DNA from 2 places in the Bradyrhizobium sp. 172 genome. Region 2 is predicted to be linked to the other one. Evidence: riboswitches for the same ligand, from Rfam matches in the RefSeq annotation. Region 2 holds a riboswitch; the other holds the start of a gene.
What was found. A riboswitch is a leader RNA that binds a small molecule or an ion and turns the genes downstream of it on or off. The one in region 2 is predicted to bind cobalamin.

Region 1: it holds a riboswitch for cobalamin, as region 2 does, so the genes downstream of both, metE (5-methyltetrahydropteroyltriglutamate--homocysteine S-methyltransferase) here and IVB07_RS24930 (TonB-dependent receptor) in region 2, are expected to answer to the same signal.

What each region holds. Positions count from the first base shown of each region.
Region 1 is NZ_CP064701.1:7,030,325-7,037,381, forward strand. It holds gene IVB07_RS33385 (hypothetical protein) at 1-73, shown strand, start outside; gene IVB07_RS40535 (hypothetical protein) at 513-641, opposite strand; gene metE (5-methyltetrahydropteroyltriglutamate--homocysteine S-methyltransferase) at 1,025-3,340, opposite strand; cobalamin riboswitch at 3,440-3,639, opposite strand; gene IVB07_RS33395 (hypothetical protein) at 4,011-4,181, shown strand; gene IVB07_RS33400 (4Fe-4S binding protein) at 4,742-4,945, opposite strand; gene IVB07_RS33405 (EAL domain-containing response regulator) at 5,565-6,779, opposite strand.
Region 2 is NZ_CP064701.1:5,151,520-5,158,576, forward strand. It holds gene IVB07_RS24925 (PepSY domain-containing protein) at 38-1,474, opposite strand; gene IVB07_RS24930 (TonB-dependent receptor) at 1,486-3,843, opposite strand; cobalamin riboswitch at 3,959-4,161, opposite strand; gene IVB07_RS24935 (histidine phosphatase family protein) at 4,234-4,806, shown strand; gene cobT (nicotinate-nucleotide--dimethylbenzimidazole phosphoribosyltransferase) at 4,807-5,859, opposite strand; gene cobF (precorrin-6A synthase (deacetylating)) at 5,875-6,624, opposite strand; gene IVB07_RS24950 (energy-coupling factor ABC transporter permease) at 6,670-7,057, opposite strand, start outside.

The DNA.
Region 1 (7,057 bases), 1.9 Mb from region 2:
CACCGAGCGGAATAGCCAGCTCGATGCCCGCAGCCTTGGCGCGGACGTCCGCTGGAATGCGCCGCACGAATGAAGGAAAGCAAGACCCGTCCCGGCGCATCGGCCGAACAACCCTGAACAGCAATGTTACACCCCATTGTTACACAGTCGGGGCCAGCGCAACACTCTGAAAGAGCATAACTTCTCGAATTGCTGCACATCAAGAAGTTGATGGTGCCCAGGAAAGGACTCTGACCTCCAAGTCATCGACCGGACACCACTCCGGTCGAATCGCGCCAGTCACGGCGGTCCGCGCCATGCCTGGCGCACCAAAAAAAGCCCGGCCTCCTCCGGAGGCCAGGCGAAAGTCACGCAGGAACGACGCTGCTTTACGCATCGCACCAGCTTTCGTCGGCAGGGAGGACTTACCGCCGATCGATCTTCGGCGAGGGCATTCGCCGTCAAACAAGGAGAAACGGATATCACTCCGCGCGAAATCTGGAGCCGTTTGCCTTCCGCTCCTGTCGGAAACTTCACGACTTTTCCACCACTCGCCCGCTGTCCGGTTGGGACGGCAGTGCCTTGACCGAGATGGGATCCTGCGCCGGTTTGGCTGCCGTGCCCTGAAACACAAGCGGCAGTTTGCCGTCGCACAGCAGCATTTGGTACGTCCCCAAAAACCAACAACGCTCGATTACCTCTCCCGAAGAGCGTGCCAGGGCCTGAATTTCGTATGACGTTCCGTAAGGACCGTAAAATAGATTGTTGTGATGAGACGCATCCACGCGATGGATAAATGAAAAAGTCGGGCTGTGCTTCGCGTCGAGCGTTAATGACGTCGCAATAGGACCTGATCGGACCTCGCCGGCATGCTGTCGGCCGTCGGGTCGAGAATCGAGCTTGTCGCCGGCTGTATGCGACCGCCTCCGCCGACGCCCGCCCGCATTCCGCGGCGCTGGGAACTTTGAAAGCTCCCAAGGACATCGTAAGCCCCCAAAGCGCGTGCATCTTGTTCACAAACGCGTTGGCGAAACGCTCCGGCCCATCATGGCTCGGCCCGCAACTCGCGTGCGGCGGCCACCATATTGACGAGCGCGGGACGCACCTCCTCCCACCTTCGCGTTTTCAGTCCGCAGTCGGGATTGATCCAGAGCTGCCGATCGGAAACTCGCTGCCGCGCCAACACAATAAGCTGCTTGATTTCCGCCGCTGCGGGAATGCGCGGTGAATGAATGTCATAGACGCCGGGCCCGATCTCATTGGGATATTTGTAGCTCTTGAAGGCCTCGAGCAATTCCATCTTAGAACGCGACGTCTCGATTGAAATGACGTCGGCATCCATTGCTGCGATCGCATCGATGATTTCGTTGAACTCGGAATAACACATGTGAGTATGGATCTGAGTTCCGTCGGCGACCGGGGAGGAGCAAAGGCGGAAGCTGTCCACCGCCCAATCGAGATAGTTCTTCCACTGCGATTTGCGTAGCGGCAATCCCTCCCGCAACGCAGCCTCGTCGATCTGGATCATGGTCGCTCCAGCCGCCTCAAGGTCGATGACCTCATCTCGGATCGCGAGAGCGATCTGTCGGCATGTCTCGCGCCGCGAGATGTCGTCACGGACAAACGACCAGTTCAGGATCGTCACCGGTCCGGTCAGCATAGCCTTGACGGGTTTTTTGGTCAGAGACTGCGCATAGCGCCACCATTCGACGGTCATGGGCTTCGGCCGGGAGACATCTCCGAACAGGATAGGCGGACGAACGTACCGCGAGCCATAAGACTGAACCCAGCCATGCTTGGTGAAAGCGAAGCCCAACAGCTGCTCGGCAAAGTATTGAACCATGTCATTGCGCTCGAACTCACCGTGTACGAGCACGTCCAGGCCGATATCTTCCTGCCACTTCACGGTACGGGCTGTCTCCGCTTTCAGAAGCTGCTCGTACTGCGTGTCATTCAACGTTCCCCGCGCATGAGCCGCGCGCGCATTCCGGACATCGGCCGTTTGCGGGAAGGATCCGATGGTTGTCGTTGGAAACATCGGCAATGCGAACGCGACGCGCTGGACGTCGGCACGCTGGGTGAACGCACTGCGACGGCGAAGCATGCTATCGTCGATCGCGGCGATTCGTCCGGCGACATTCGCATTGTGGATCTCGGGCGATGTTTCGCGGGTGACGGCTGCCCCCTCCGAAAGCGCAAGTTCATCGGCCACCTCGGCAGCATGGCCGGCCAGCGCTTTGCCCAATATCGAAAGTTCCTTGATCTTCTGAACTGAGAACGCCAGCCATGTCTTCAGATTGGGATCGAGATCGGTCTCTAGCTCAATGTCGATCGGAACATGAAGCAGCGAGCAGGAAGGAGCAATCTGAACACGGTGCCTGCCCAATTTTTGGACCATAGGAGCAAGTTGGTCGAGCAGCGCCGGAAGATTGGAGCGCCACACGTTCCGACCATCAACGACGCCTAGTGAGACCACGAGATCTCTACGGGTTGTGGCGACAATTGCGTCCAACTGGTCAGGTGCCCGAACCAGATCCACATGAAGCCCGGCAACGGGCAAGGCCAAGGTTGTTTCAAGATTGTCGCCGATAGCCCCGAAATATGTGGCCAGCATTATTTTAAGGGCCGGCACAACCTTTGCGAAATGAGCATAGGCCCGGCGGACAGCCGCCCGCGATGCTTCGTCGACGTCCATCACCAGGCATGGCTCGTCCAGCTGAACCCATTCAGCACCGCGCGAGGATAGTTCGCGGAGAACATCGACATAGACTGGGAGGAGCCGATCGAGCAGCGACAGCGGATTGAATGCGGGATTTGCGCTTTTGCCGAGCTTCAGGAAAGTGACTGGGCCAACTAGGACGGGGCGCGTTTGGTAGCCGAGGCTTTTTGCCTCCTCATATTCCTCGATCGGCTTTCGAGAGGAATACTTAAAGATCTGATCCCGGTGAAATTCCGGCACCATGTAGTGGTAGTTGGTATCGAACCACTTCGTCATTTCCTGTGCGGCTACGCCAGGCCCGTGCTGAGCGTGACCACTGTCCTGAGCGCCACGCGCCATGGTGAAGTAGGTCTTGAGCGACACAGGACCTTCGGTCCAGCCATAGACGTCGGGAATGGCGCCGACCATTAGGCTGGTATCGAGCACATGGTCGTAAAACGAGAAGTCATTCGAAGGAATGACGGTCGCACCGCGGGATTTCTGCCGTGCCCAATTAGCGGCACGAAGTCCACTCCCCGCCTCGAGGAGCTCGGCTTCGCTGGAGTTTCCCGCCCAGTAGCTCTCGAGCGCGACTTTGAGTTCGCGTCGTGGGCCGATGCGTGACGTCCCCAGTGTGGCAACGGGAAGCGAAAGAAAAGACATAGCTCAGACCCCATGATTGGGGCAAAGGCCATGGCGGACGCATGCAGCGAATATCGCGTGAGCGACAGCTGCTTGGCGCACACCGGGACACCCCGCCCGTGGACGATATATTGTCGAGGCAGGTCTCCTGGCTCGCGGGTCGTCGCTGCTGTCCGGCCTTCCCGAAGCCGCATGGCTTCAGTGACTTCGTTGGACAGCGGCTCGCCGCTTACAGTTGCGGGGGCAGCGCCGGCATTGCACCGGCTTCCCTCTTAGCTCCGGATCAAACGAATCCGAAGACCACGACGACTGGCATTAGGCGCACGAGGATCGATCCGTCAACCTACTAAGTGTCGCCGCGATATTGCCCAAGCGATTGCGAGCTGTACCAGCTAGGGCACAACGGTCTTACTCCCGGCCTGGTAAAAACGCCTAGATCTGTGGAGCCTCCGCTTGTGAATGCGTCCGTCAACACCCGCTTGGCGTACTCGGATGAGCCAACGCGAGCAGAACGAACGCGGTGGGCGCTTCGACATCTGCGTGATCGCGACAATCCGGTCTTTTCCGTCAGCAGCTTCTCGAACTCGCCCGCGAGGACGTTTGCGATCATCCTCGGCCGGCATCCGCTTGATCACAGCGCCATGAGGCTTCTTAGGAATTGTCAAGGCCGGGTTGCTCCAGGATCAAACGGATGATCAGGCCGGACTGCCCGGACTGCCTGTGTTCGGCGGACCCCGCGACGAGCCGTGAGCTCGATCGCTCCGTGGCGTTGGTCAAGATGATCTCCTTCGGTGTGCCAAGCATTTACGTGCTGAGCGACTTTGGCCGCGCATTCGTTGTTTCCGTCGCCGCTGGCGAGTAGTGCAGCCTGGACGTTGGCCTGCGCGGCATCGCAGGAACAGTTCCGGACGTCAGGATGCGCGCTAACTTGCGAAACTGGAGTAAGCAGCGAGAGCGCGGGCGGCGGGGATCCTGTTACGACCCTAGCTCCATGCACTCGTGCATGGTGACCGTGGGCAAGCGGATGCCGAGCTTCTCGTACGTCTTCAGGATCTCCGGACCGATCTCGTCGCGCGTGGAGACCGTCTCTTCGGCTTCGAAGTGACCTAGCTTTAGATATCCTGCAAGCTGATCTTGGGATATTCGACGCCCGTCCACCTCGCCTCGGCTCGTCAGCCAACGACGATAAGCCTCAACGCGACGACCTGGAGCATCGAGGCGGCCTTGTCATTATTCGAAACAAATTTGACGGTCTCCTCTGACCGAGCCCTTCGAGCGTTTCTCGGAGTCGATCAGCGCCTTAAGCTCATAACGATGTTGATCGACCTCGATACGCCGCACGCGGACGGCGGCCTCCACAAGCTCGACATCTAGTCCTTCGTTCGCGAAATCGAGCGGTGAAGCCTTCTGGACGCGGGCTGGTTATGTTGTCTTAGACGGGACACAGGTGTCAGGCACCGGACAGACCACAGCGCATTGCGGCGTGTCGGAATGGCCCTCGCACTCCGTACACTTTTTTGCATCGATAACGTAAATGTCGCGCTTGAGGCTGATCGCCGCGTTGGGACACTCGAACTCACATGCCCCACAAACGGTACATTGCGAAGCGACGATCTTGTAAGCCATGCCTTCCGACTCCTTAGGCGAGCGATGCCATTGGCGATCCCTTTCAAATGCCGTGCCAAGGACAGGCGCGCTCAATGATGGGCAATTTGCCCAATGGTGCTGTGCGGGGTCTGAGACCATGTTGCATCTGCGACAGCATGGGCCGCTTCAATATCAAGCCGTGCGAGCCCTCGGGCCCCTACTCCGATAGCCAGTCGCGACTCGACTGCAGCGAGTTTCCGTCGGTTTGTCTGGCATGGCAGCGCGGGGCCAAGCGACGCTCGACGATTCCCGAAACCGGCAGCGCGAGTAAAAGCCGCGAGCCGACGCACGTCTACGCCGGATGTCGGCAAACCTCCGGTCACACGCCCTGACCGGAGATTTTGTCCAAGCCGCGCTCACGCCTGCAACGTTAACTCCGCGGATTGACTCGCTGGAGCCTTGCCAAAAGGGCTTTGTGCTACAATAACCTTCGGCATCGCTTCGGAGGGAAATGAAGTTCGGCCGGGAGGAGCGATACTGGGTTTGCAAAGTGACCGATTAAATTGCAGTCAGCCGCATGCCTGGTGCCGAGTAGGCATGCCGCGCGGGCCAGCGCTGGTACGCTTTGCCTGGCTGTGCTCAGTCACTCCTCATACAACTATTTTGGACGAAGTGGAACAGGGCTGAAAGATGAGTGTGCAAATTGCTTCAGCGGCATGGCCTTTCCGAACAGATGGCCCTGCGCAAGGTCGAAGCCGAGTTCGGTCACAGCGATCAGGTCGGCGTGGCTCTCCACGCCTGCGGCGACGGTGCGCACACTGTACTCTTTGGCTAGATCGACGATATGGCGGCACACCGTTCGCTTCAGGGGCCCATTTCCGCAACCGGCGACGTACTGCCGGTCCACTTTTAATTTCATGAACGGGAATTTTTCGAGCCCCATCAGCTGCGGCCAATTGGCGCCGATATTGTCGATTGCAAGGCCAATGTTGTGAAAGCGAACCTCACGCGCGACCTCGATCAGGAGATCTAGGTTCTGGATCGCTTCCTCGCTCTCGATTTCGATCGTCAAGCCGCCGAAAGCGGGGTGCGACGGCATGCGCTGACAGAGATCGCGTACCGCCTGCGGGTCAATCAGGAATGCTGCCGGGAGATTGATGGAGAGATCGGTCGAAGTTTGCTGCTCCAGAAGATACTTCCAATCCTTGATCGCGCGGTCGATCACGAACTGCGACAAGTCCCTAAAATGCGGATCGTGAGCCTCCGGGATGAAATACGCTGGTGGAACAACGCCCCAGGTCGGATGCCGCATTCGCACAAGCGCCTCGGCGCCGCGGCGGCTGAGGGTACACGGGTCAAAGTTCGGCTCATACCAGAGCTCAAGCCAGCCAGCGTGTAAGGCTTCTCCGACATGGACTGCGGGACGGGGCGCCGGCTCTCTGGGCAAGAGCATGGCGACCCGATCGCGCAGCGTCTCGGCTGCAAACGGCGTCCTCAGCGGCGGCAGCATATCAAGTCCATATTCGCCCCCGACCTGCTGCACTGCCGTCATGACGATCGACTCGCGGGCGCCGAACGCCAGCACTCTGCCTGCAAATTCTTCGCGTACGAGTATCTCGAGCAATCGTCCAGGCTCGATGCGATCCGAGCCAATGCCGAGCAGGATCAGATCAGGGAAGTCCGTGCAGAGTACGCGCGGCAGCTCGTCAGCAGTCCCGCATTCGCTGATCACAAACCCCATATCCTCTAGCACATCGCGTAGAAAGGCGCGCAGATGCCGCTTGCCCACGGCCACGCACGCTCGCGGCCGCACCTTACGCTGGCCGAAGATTACAGGTTTCCCTCCGACCAGTTCGGCCTGCCCATGCTCCATCGCAACCACTCCCCTTCCGTGAAGGTCCCTTAAACGAGGAGCGAAGGTCCAAACAAGCAGTGCTTGCCATTATCTTTCGATTCTTCGAGGTAAGCTTAAGATAGTGCATTAGCGTGCAAAATCTTTTCGCGATGTTGTTCAGACGATTTTGTCGGGCGCACGCGTATGATACCTGTCCCGGCTCGCGCAACTTTGTACGAGTGACGCACACGAGTGTGGGGAATCTCACCTTCGGACGCGCCGAGCTGATGCGCCCTATGCCACGGCAATGATCATGC
Region 2 (7,057 bases):
TACGATCAGTAAGCGGTGGTTTTGCCCGCTCCGGCTCTCAGGCCGCGAAGGACGGACGCAGGCGGCGCCAGCCGATGATGATGCCCGTGATGGAGAACAGAAAGCCAAGGGAGCAGAGCCCGACGACCAAGCCGTCGCGCAGCAACGGATGCGCGACGAGAACCGGAAAATCCAACGTATGCAGCGCGCCGTAGAACCAGCGATAAGCTCGCCGCGATGAATCCAGCCTTTGCAGCAAATTGCCGTCGGCGCCGTCGATGTCGAACCAGAGGTCACCGCAATACGAGCGGTAGACCGGGGCGCCCGGGACAGTGGACCGCGCGGGATAGTTGTCGTCCTCGGCAAGTACAGACGGACCGCCGCAGCCGGCCGCGAGGCGCGCGGTCAGCCCCTGGACCTCGTGCACATCCAGAGATCTCGTTGGTCCATCGCGGGGCGCATCCCCTGCCTCGATCAAGGTCTGACCGGCAAGGGCGATCCGATCCCGCCGATAGAGATTGCCGTTGAAGGCAAACCATTCGATCTCACGGGCCGACGGCGATACAGGCTGCCGATCGAACGATGGAGCCGTCGTCCAGTTCGGTGAGGCGTTCATCACGCGTGATTCAGCGGAGATCAATTGCCCACGCGAGAACAGCCGCCCGTGATCCATGGAGAGCCAGCCGCTGAAAATCCAGGTCAGCACGAACACCATCGCCGCGAGGCCGATGAGATGATGCAGCGCATGCCAGCCGCGACAGGGCGAGCCGATCAGACCGCTTCGAGGTTTGATCCGCGCAAGGCCGAGCACAGCGCCCAGCAAGGCCGCGATCAGGGCCAGCAGCGACAAGGTCCAGACCACGCGATCCCACAGCGACCAATTGCTTCGCAGGATCGTTGGATAGATCCAGTGCAGCACGCTGCCGACGAGATTCCAGGTCCGCTCGCTGCGCGTCGTATCCAGGACGATCTCGCCGGTGAGCGAGGAGACATAGACCTCCGTTCCAGCGGCGTCGCCCAGGGCAACCCGAAACAAGGGCCGGTGGCGGTCAAAGCCGTTCGGCACGCTCCATTGGTCATAGTCCGCGCGCGCAAGGATTGCGGCCCGCGCGGCATCCAGCCCGCGGCTGCGCGCGTGGTCTCGCGCGATGGCCAGCGCGACGTCGGAAGATGCGACCGAGGCGCCGGCTCCGTCGGAGGCACGCACTGCGCCCGCGCGCGACGGCCCCGAGACGACATAGACCGGTCCGTCACTGCGCTGGATCAGGCGAACGCGAGTCGCATCAGCAATGCCGCTCGCGGCCACGGCATCGGCGACCGCAAGCTGCCTCGTCTCGGCGCCATCCAGCGGCCCAAGCCCGGCGAAGCGTTCCGCTTCCGTCAGAGACGGAAACGGAACGAAGTGCATCACGATTCCCGTCGCGAACCACATCGCGAACAGCAGGCAGAACGCGATCCCGAGCCATCGATGCAGCAGGACGATCGCGCGCATCATCGATCAGCATCCTACCATTTGAATGCGGCCGAGAGTTCATAGGTGCGCGGTGCACCCAAGAGGATCTGGTCGGGATAGAACGGATCGCCCCAGATCGCATAGCGCTTGTCGGCGATGTTGCGCACCCGGAAAGTCAGGCGAGCCTGGTCGACCGCGTTGAACACCGTCTTCGGGATGTCGACGAAGGCATAGACGTCCGCGACAGTGTAGGCCTTCATCGTCACGACATTCGCATCGGTGTTGTAGCGGTCGCCGACGTGACGGCCGGTGACGCCGACTTCCACGGGCCACGGCGTGAAGAACCGATACGACGCTCCGGCATTCGCCACGACGCGCGGCACGTTCGGCGGCGTGTTGCCGGAGAACGAGCCGCCGACAAAATTAAAGTCGGCGTAGCGCGCATCGACATAGGCGATGTTGCCCCAGAGACGCAGGGGACCGATCGGACGCACGGACGCGGCAAGCTCGACGCCCTTCGATTCCTGCCGTCCGGCAAGGTTGAGCTGCATGCCGCCGGCCGCGGCATAGACGTTCTTGCGCAGGATGTCGTAGGCCGAGAACGACCACTCCGCCCGGTTGTCCCAGAACAGGTGCTTGACGCCGGTCTCGTAGGTGCGCGCGGTGGTCAGGTTCAGCGGATCGGTCGGATTGAGCAGGAAGATGTTGTTGGCCGAGATGTCTGCGCCGGTGGCGTATTGGCTGAAAAAGGTCAGGCCCGGTACGGCTTCCCAGGTGTAGCCGATACGGCCCGTGGTCGGGACCCAGGATTGCGAGAACGGGAAGTTCGCCTTCTCCAGACCGAACTTGTCGGTCGAATTGCGGTCGAGCCCGATATGCTCGACGCGCAGGCCGCCGACCAGCGCAAAGGTCCGTGTCAACTTCAACCGGTCCTCGAACGACAGCGCCTCATTGTCGATGCGCGCGGTCTGCTGCTGAATGGTGAGCAGGCCGTAATAGCCGCGAGGCGGATCGACCAGCGGAACGGAATCGCCGGGGAAATTTGCGGCGCCCGGCCTCACGAAATCAAGGTAGCTTGAGGAAAGCGTCGTGACCAAACGGTTGTCAAAGCCGGCGATATTCGCATCCCAGATCAAATCGGTGACGTTGCCGACCAAGCGTTGGCTGTGCGCGACATAGAAGCGCTCACGATCGACCATGTTGGTCCCGGAATTGAACGCCTCTATCTCATTGTTGAACCATGTGCGCTCAGCTCCGTAAGCATAGGCTTGACTTTTCAGCGTCAGGTCGGGCGCCAGATTCAGCTCGAAACCGCCGCGCAGCCACACCTCCTTCGCTACGTTCCTGTTGTCGAGGACGTTGTAGTTAGTATTGAAGGTGCGGTCGTCGATCGTGACGGCACCGAGATCGGTTTTGTTGTAGTTCGAGACGTAATTGCCGGAAACGATCCCCGTCGTCGCATGCGAGCCGCTGAAGGCAATCGGCACCAGCGGCGCACCCCAATAGGCTTTCGAGCGATCTTCCCGATACTCGATCGCGCCCCAGACCTTGAGGCTGTCGGAGATGCGGTAGTTGAGCTGGCCGGAGACATTGAGCGTCTTGGTGTTGGTGTCGTCGGCAAAGCCGTTGAGCGAGGAACGGCTGACGTCGAAGCGGTAGTCCAGCCCCTGCACATTGGTGCTGCCGCCCGAGCCGTAATGCGCCCGGAACGAGTTCAGCGAGTCCCAGGAGAAATCCGCCTCGTTCCGGATCGGACCGGTGTGCGGCTGCTTGGTGACGAAGTTGATCGCGCCGCCGGCGGCGCCCTCGCCTGACATCAGTGATGCCGGACCCTTCAGGAATTCGACAGCCTCCAGATTGGCCGTGTCCATGATCCGCGAGGTCATGTTCTGCGGACCGATCTTGATGCCGTTGTAGAGCGTGTTGATCTGGCTGTTGGTGAAGCCGCGCATGGAGAAAGCCGAAGGCTCGGCCGGATTGTCGCCGGCTGTGACGCCCACCGCTCCGTGCGCGACGTCGGAGACTGTGCGGTAGCCCTGCTCGCGCATGGTTGCGGCCGAGATCACCTCCACGGTCGCGGGTGTTTCTCGCACGGTCAGGCCGAGGCGCGAAGCGCTTTCGGCGACGGCATTGGTGTTGAGCGGCGTCTGTGCCGCCGTGGTCGGCACGACGGGCTTGGGCACTGCGGATGCAGTCCCCGGCCGGCGCGCTGCTGCGCGGCGTGAGCTCTGCGCGTCCCGTCCGGCCGGGCTGGACTGCCTGCGGGATTGTGGCGCCGACACCTCGACGGGCGGCAGTGGCTCGCGGGCCTGCTGCGCCAAGGCCGCTGGCATGTCGATGGCGACGAAAGATGTGAGAGCGGCGGATGCCAGTAGGAAACGGCGTGGTCGTACGATACGAAGGGAATACACGGTCTTGGACCTCGGAGTGACGTCAGTGGCACGTCACCGCGAACCAGGGTCCCATCGTCCGGCTTGCAGCCTTCCGATGAAGCCGAATGTCTGTACTCCCCGACCGACATCTTCGCGTGTGACCACGGCTGACGGCAGGTCTCCTGGCTCGCGGGTCAGTACCTTGCATCGCCTTCCCGGGACCGAGATACCCAGTGGCTCGTGACGCAAGATTCGCCGCTTACAGTTGCGGGGGCAGCCACGGCATTGGGGACAAACTCCCCGCACCGCATTCCCTTTTCATCCCCTCTCGGGGAAACCGTCGCGAGCATCTAGGATTACGATCCAGACAGAGTCAATGTGCCAGTTGCGGCGTTATTGCCACAACGACCAGTTTCCTTGGAGATAAGCATGGGAGGCGAGACCTTCCTCTGGCTGATACGGCACGCGCCCGTCGATGGCGTCGCGGGGACGATCCATGCGGCCGACGCACCGGCCGATCTCGGCGCTCGGGCGCAGCTGGAGGCACTGCGGCAGCGCCTGCCACAGGACGCCGCGAGCTATGCGAGCCCGTCGCGGCGCACCGTCGAAACGGCCCGCGCGCTGGGGCTCGAGCCGCTGCAGCTGGACGAATTCAGCGAGCAAGACTTTGGCGACTGGACCGGCCGTCGGCATGACGAACTCGCCGCGACCGGTGGCGAGGCCTATGCACGGTTCTGGAGCGATCCGGCGCGCGGACGGCCGTCCGGCGGCGAAAGCTTTGAGGAACAGGTCGCGCGGGTCCGCCTGGGTTTGTCGAAGATCGGCACCGGGGCCGCAACGCTCGTCGTGCATTCCGGCACGATCCGGGCGGCGCTGTGCATCGCGCTCGACCTGACGCCACAAGCGGCCCTGCGCTTCGTGATCGATCCGCTGTCGCTGACCAGGATTGACCGGCTCGCGACCGGCTGGCGCGTCGTCTCCGTCAATCAGCGGACGATTTGATCAGGCCGGACGATCAGGCACATTGGCCTGCGCAAAGGTCGCCATGCCGTTGTGGAGCGCGCAGGCCGACCGCACAAGCGGCAGCGCGATGGCCGCGCCCGATCCTTCGCCGAGCCTGAGATCCAGGCTGATCAGCGGCTGCACGTTCAGCGCGCGGAGCACCAGCCGATGCCCCTGCTCCGCCGACTGGTGCGAGGCCAGCAGGAACAGCTGGCACGAAGGGTTGAGCCGCACCGCCGCCAGCGCCGCGACCGACACGATGAAGCCGTCGATCAACACGGGGATGCGGTGCTGTGCAGCCGCGATAACGGCACCGCAGATGGCGGCGATCTCGAGACCGCCGACGGCGCACAGGATCTTTTCGGGCGCAGCGCCCGCAATGTCATGGCGTGCGATTGCAGCGTCGATCACCCGCGCCTTGTGCGCACGGCCGGCCGCGTCGATGCCGGTACCGCTGCCCGCGATCTCCGCGGCGCTCACGCCGAGCAAGCCGGCCGCGATCGCCGCCGATGTCGTGGTGTTGCCGATGCCCATCTCGCCGAAGATCAGAAGATCGGGCTGCCCGGCCTGTGCGCGCGTCACCGCACGTCGGCCGGCTTCGAACGCAAATGCCAGCTCCGTGGGGGTGAGCGCAGCTTCGACGCTGAAATCGCGCGTACCGCTGCGCGGCTTGTCGGTCACGATTCCAGCCATCTCCTCCTGCGCCAGCGTGCCGGCGTCGACGACCTCCAGGCTGGAGCCCAGCTCACGCGCCAGCACCGAGATTGCGGCACCGCCGGAGGCGAAGTTCGCCAGCATCGCGATCGTCACTTCCTGCGGATAGGCCGAGACGCCCTGCGCGACGATGCCGTGATCGCCGGCGAAGATGATGATCGGCACCCGCGCCGCGCGCGGCTGCTCGGTTGCTTGCAGGCCCGCAAGCTCGATCGCGAGCTGCTCGAGCCGGCCGAGCGCGCCGGTCGGTTTCGTCAGTTGCGCCTGCCGCGCCACCGCCGCCCCGCGATGGACTGCGGAGATATCGGGGCATTGTTGGGTGACCCATTCGGGGAGCATGCTGCCTCGCTTGCCTCACAGCCTGCGCTTGAGGATGTAACTGTCCATGATCCAGCCGTGCCGTTCGCGCGCCTCTTGCCGCACGGCGACGATGCGCGGGCCGATCTCGGCCAGCGCGCCGGACATCACGATCTGATCGGGCATGCCGAGATAGGCCCCCCACCAGATGTGCAGGCCCGCCGGATCAAGCGACTGGAACGCCGTGCCGCCGTCGAGCATCACCACCACGGTATCGACACCTGCCGGCCAACCGCCATCGCGCAAGCGGCGTCCGGTCGAAACTAGAAAGGGCTCGCCGATGTCGTTGAGCGGCAACGCATGCGCCGCACACAGCGCCTGGATCGAGGTGATGCCGGGCACGACCTCGATCTTTGGCGAGGGATTGAGCCGCCGCGCAATGCGCAGCGAGGAATCATAAAGCGAGGGATCGCCCCAGATCAGCAGCGCGACCTTGCCCTCTCCTTCGAGATGATCCCCGATCGTCTGCGACCAGACGGCGGCCACGGCATCATGCCAATCGTCCACGCCCTTGCGATAGTCCGCTTCAGCGGCGTCCCGCACGGGCAGATCGAACTCGGCAATGCGGGTCGTGTCGCTGGTGAGCAGATCGGCGCAGATCGTCCGCCTGAGATCGGCGAGGTCGGACTTGGCCGTCCCCTTGCGGGGGATCAGGACGAGATCGGCCGCGTTGATGGCAGTAATCGCGGCACGCGTGAGCTGCTCGGGATCGCCGCAACCGATGCCTATCAGAGAGAGCGTGAGCATGGTGGCTGCGAAGGGCGGCCATCATGGCCGCCCGTTCGCTTGTCTCTAGGCCGCGCTGTGCAAACGCGGCGTGACGAGGCCGGGCGCGGTGACGCCGCGCAGCGACTTTGCCAGCGCGAGCACGCCGAGATCGGCGAGCGGCTCAATCACGATGACCAGCGCATAGGACGCCGCGAAGGTCGCGATGTTGGCGAGGTTGGTCGCGCCGAAGCCGGAGCCATAAATCGCCCAGAACGCCACCCAGGCGATGACGCCCGCCTGATAGGTCGTCGAAAGCGCCAGCGCCTGGCGGTACTTCAGATCGACATAGGCCGTGTTGCTCGAAATGATCCGCGTGGCGATCGCCTGGATTCCGAACAGCGGCACCAATAGCGTGGTGACGTTCATGCCATATTGCGGCAAGTCGGGCGGCTCGAAGAAGATGCCCTGGAAC